DNA from 2 places in the Gallintestinimicrobium sp. genome. Region 1 is predicted to be linked to the other one. Evidence: predicted binding sites of a transcription regulator. Region 1 holds the regulator's gene; the other holds the start of a gene.
The links. The regulator HrcA, encoded in region 1, represses chaperone genes, less so after heat shock. The targets are predictions, from matches to a motif close to TGTTAGCACTCNNNNNNNNNGAGTGCTAACA.
Positions count from the first base shown of each region.

Region 2: htpG (molecular chaperone HtpG) is a predicted target of HrcA. The motif match lies at 998-1,028, and genes of this name have one in related genera.

Region 1 covers NZ_JBKVPW010000003.1:17,868-20,073, forward strand. The annotation lists gene ACLTOQ_RS03535 (DUF6465 family protein) at 1-253, shown strand, start outside; gene hrcA (heat-inducible transcriptional repressor HrcA) at 660-1,688, shown strand; gene grpE (nucleotide exchange factor GrpE) at 1,718-2,206, shown strand, end outside.
Region 2 covers NZ_JBKVPW010000018.1:41,530-43,735, reverse strand. The annotation lists gene htpG (molecular chaperone HtpG) at 1-890, opposite strand, end outside; gene ACLTOQ_RS13925 (peptidyl-prolyl cis-trans isomerase) at 1,199-2,206, opposite strand, start outside.

The DNA of each region.
Region 1 (2,206 bases):
GGCAACCGCTGAAAAGAAAGCGCCGGCAAAGCGCGCAACAAAAGCAGCAGCTGTAAAGACTGAGGTAAGCGTTCAGTTTGCAGGCAAGGAATACACAACTGAGAGACTGGTTGAGATTGCCAAAGATGTATGGCAGTATGACCTGGGCAACGCACCGGAAGAGTTCAAGAGCGTTGAGCTGTATGTAAAGCCGGAAGAGAGCGCAGTATACTATGTGATCAACGGTACAACGAGCGGAAGCTTCGGAATCTAAGTGTCTGAGCAGACACCGCAATCGAAAGCAGGCGTCGCCATAATCTGAGCGGGCGCTGCAGAGTCAGAACGTACATAATACACAGAAATAAGAACAGCCGTATCGGGGACGAATCCTTCCCGGTGCGGCTGCTTTTTTCATAAATTCTCCATTCCGCAGGCGCTTTGCGCCGAAGGAATCGCGAGGCGAACGTCCAGTTCGGCTCTGCGATCCTAACTACTTTGTGACGCCTGTGGCACAAATAGCTGTGCGAAAAATAAGCGATCACGCTTATTTTTCACACTATCTTCACAAGTATTTTGGGAAAATCTGTTGACAATAGAGTAGGGGAGTGGTAATGTAATCATCAGAAGGTGTTAGCACTCCAAGTGATTGAGTGCTAACAAATCAGAAAGCAGGTGAGAACGTGGAACTCGATGAAAGGAAAAAGAAAATTCTGCAGGCAGTTATTCGGAACTATCTGGAGACAGGAGAGCCGGTGGGCAGCAGGACAATTTCCAAGTATACCGATTTGAATTTAAGTTCCGCGACCATCCGCAATGAGATGTCCGATCTGGAAGAAATGGGCTACATTTTACAGCCCCATACCTCTGCAGGACGGATTCCTTCTGATAAGGGTTACCGCTTTTATGTAGACACCATGCTGGGTGAGCGGGAACGTGAAGTGGAAGAGTTAAAAGGTCTGCTTCTGGAAAAGGATGAAAAGATGGACACTCTCTTAAAGAGAGTGGCGAGAGTGCTGGCGACCAACACCAACTATGCGGCGATGATCACCACACCCCAGTATCAGCGCAATAAGCTGAAATTCATCCAGCTTTCAAAAGTAGATGAGCATCAGCTTCTGGCAGTTGTTGTAGTAGAAGGCAATGTGATCAAGAACACGATGCTTCAGGTCGAAGAGGATCTGGATGATGCGACACTCCTGAAACTGAACATCCTGTTAAACACCCATTTAAACGGGCTGTCGATTGATGAAATCAATCTTGCGATGATTTCGGAGATGAAGCAGCAGGCAGGCGTTCACAGCGGCATTGTAAGCGGAGTGATTGATGCAGTTGCCGAAGCGATCCGGTCGGATGAGGATTTAAAGATCTATACCAGCGGAACCAATAACATCCTGAAATATCCGGAGCTGACGGACAATCGGGAAAAGACCAGCGAGCTGATCAATGTATTTGAAGAAAAGAAAGCGCTGGGAGAGCTGGTTCAGGATTCCCTTTCCGAAGAGAATAACACCGGCATTCAGGTTTATATCGGCAATGAGACGCCGGTTTCGTCCATGAAGGACTGCAGCGTCGTAACTGCAACCTATGAGCTTGGAGAGGGCATGAGAGGTACGATCGGAATCATCGGTCCCAAACGAATGGATTATGACAAGGTCATCGGTACCTTAAAGACACTGATGAACGAGTTGGATACTTTATATAAGAAGTAGAAAGGGTGACAGGCGTGGCAGAAGAGAGAATGGAAGAGGAAGTAAAGCAGGACACATCGGAAACCGAAACGCAGGAAAAACGGAATACGGAAGAATGTGAAGAAACTGCGGAGGCTTCCGCAGAAAATACAGAAACTCCGGAAGATGGGGAAGCTTCTGAGGAAAAAGATAAAAAAGGCTTCTTTTCCGGAAGAAAAAAAGAGAAAAAGGAAGATGCCGTAAAGGCACAGATCAACGAGCTGCAGGATAAGGTAATGCGGCAGATGGCTGAGTTCGAGAACTTCCGCAAGCGCTCCGAAAAGGAAAAGTCTGCGATGTTCGAGACAGGCGCAAAGAGCGTGATCGAAAAGATCCTTCCTGTTGTAGATAATTTTGAAAGAGGACTTGCAACCGTACCGGAAGACGAAAAGGATGCTCCTTTTGTAGACGGTATGAACAAGGTTTACAGGCAGCTGCTAACAGAGCTTGAAAACCTCGGTGTAAAACCGATCGAAGCGGTCGGCAAAGAGTTCGATCCC
Region 2 (2,206 bases), on a different contig from region 1:
GGATAATCCATGTTCAGATGAATCCAGAACAGAGGCTCCTTGTAATCCATAAATACCTTGCGGTAGAAATCAATGTACTCTTCCTTTGTGCATTCACTGGGGTTCTTCGTCCAGAGCGGGTGAGTATCGTTGATCAGTTCCGGACGCTTTGTAATTTTGAGCTTATCCGGATCTTCTTCCTTTTCTTTCTTCACTTCTTCGATCACATGATCGCTGTCGAGCTTCTCACTCGCAAGAATCGTCTGTGTCTCAGGTGTATTGGCTCTGGAAACGTAAATTTCCACAGGCATGAAGGAACAATACTTTTTGATCACTTCGGTTGCCTTATACTCGTTGCAGAACTGCAGGCAGTCCTCGTTTAAGAACAGGGTAATGCAGGTACCGACTTCTGTGCGGGTACCATCCTGCATGTCATATTCTGTGCCGCCGTCGCACTCCCAGTGAACCGGCTTTGCATCCTTCTGCCAGGAAAGGGTATCGATATGCACCTCATCTGCTACCATAAATGCGGAATAGAAGCCCAGGCCGAAATGACCGATGATCTGGTCGTCGTTTGTCTTATCTTTATATTTTGCGATAAAATCTGTCGCGCCGGAAAATGCGATCTGGTTAATGTATTCCTCCACCTCATCCGCAGTCATGCCGACACCGTTATCGATAAACTGGATGGTCTTTGCATCCGGATCAACGATAACATCCACTCTGGGCTTGTAGCCTTCCGGAAGCTCGTATTCTCCCATCATATCCAGCTTCTTTAACTTCGTAATGGCATCGCAGCCGTTGGAAATCAGCTCTCTGTAAAAAATGTCATGATCCGAATATAACCACTTTTTAATAATCGGAAAAATATTGTCGCTGTTAATTGATAATGCTCCGTGCTTTTCAGCCATGAAATATCACGATCCTTTCTTTCTCAGTTCGTTTTCAGATGCCTGGAGAAGCTTTCCTCCAAGCTTTATCCATAGTGTAGTCCTGTCGTTTCAAAAAGTCAATAAAAAATTAGCACTCATTTTGACTGAGTGCTAATAATTCTTTGAAAGCCCGCATGGTTGCCGCGTTTCCCGCAATTCTAAATTTTTCATAAACAGGGTACAGCACACTGTCGGGCAGTTTTCATAAGCTGAAACGCAGCGTCCGACAGGGCAGTTTTCATAAGCCGGAAGCACGACGTCCTGCCGGAATGCCCAGCTATTCCTGCTCACTCCTGATGCTGGAAATACATCTGGTATACTTCAAAAAAGCTGGAAGTTTTGACATCGTCCTGATGAATCATCGTGACGGAATTCCAGAGTTCCTCGTTGAGCTGACGTACCAATGTCTGCTCAAACGCCGTATATTCCGTATCGAATGCCTCGCTCTGGCGCTGTTTTACTATTTTTTCCTTATTCGCTTTGGTCTGCGCCTCGTCGAACGTGCTGATACATTTTAAAATATAGTAACTTCCGTCTGATTCCACCACGTCACTGATCTCGTCCTTGCCGAGGTTAAACGCCGCCTTTTCCAGTGCTTCCGAAACCTCGCCTTTTCCAAACGACTGCGTCACCGTTTGGTCCTCGCTCTCTGCCTGCGCAAGCGTCTCAAAATCCACGCCTTCTTCTTTTGCCTTGCCAAGCACCTGGGAAGCTTTGGCAGAATCGCTGACCCTGATCATATCTACCGTGATGGTGCGCGCTTCATCGTCACTGACCTCCGGATTGACATTTTCTACAATCGTCTGATAAACCTTTTCTGCAAGCGCATACTCTTCATACATCTTCGTAATCAGATCCTGCGTCACGTTGAGTGCCGTCACTTCCGCGCTGTTCAAGGAAGTAAAATATTCCCTGCCCGCCGCTGCCGCACGCTCCTTTTCCTTATCATCCAGCGTCACTTCTTTTTTCTGGGCGAGCAGATTCATCACCTTGATTCTCGCCAGCTGTGTCAACACCTGTTCCCGTTCCTCCTGCTCCAGCGAAAGCTGTCCGTCGGAAGCGTTCCAGATCTGGCTTCCATAGACGGATTCATACTGATTCTGCATGTTCGTCAGATATACCATCACCTCCGGCAGCACACAAGACGCACTCGAAATCCGGAATACCTCGTTCTTTTTCAGACCCGCCGTCAGAACGACCTTCGTATTTTTCCCGCAGCCTGCCAGCGCAGAAATCATCATAACAGCCGCGCCCAGAAGCGCTGCAGCTTTACAAAATTTTGTTTTTTTATTTAT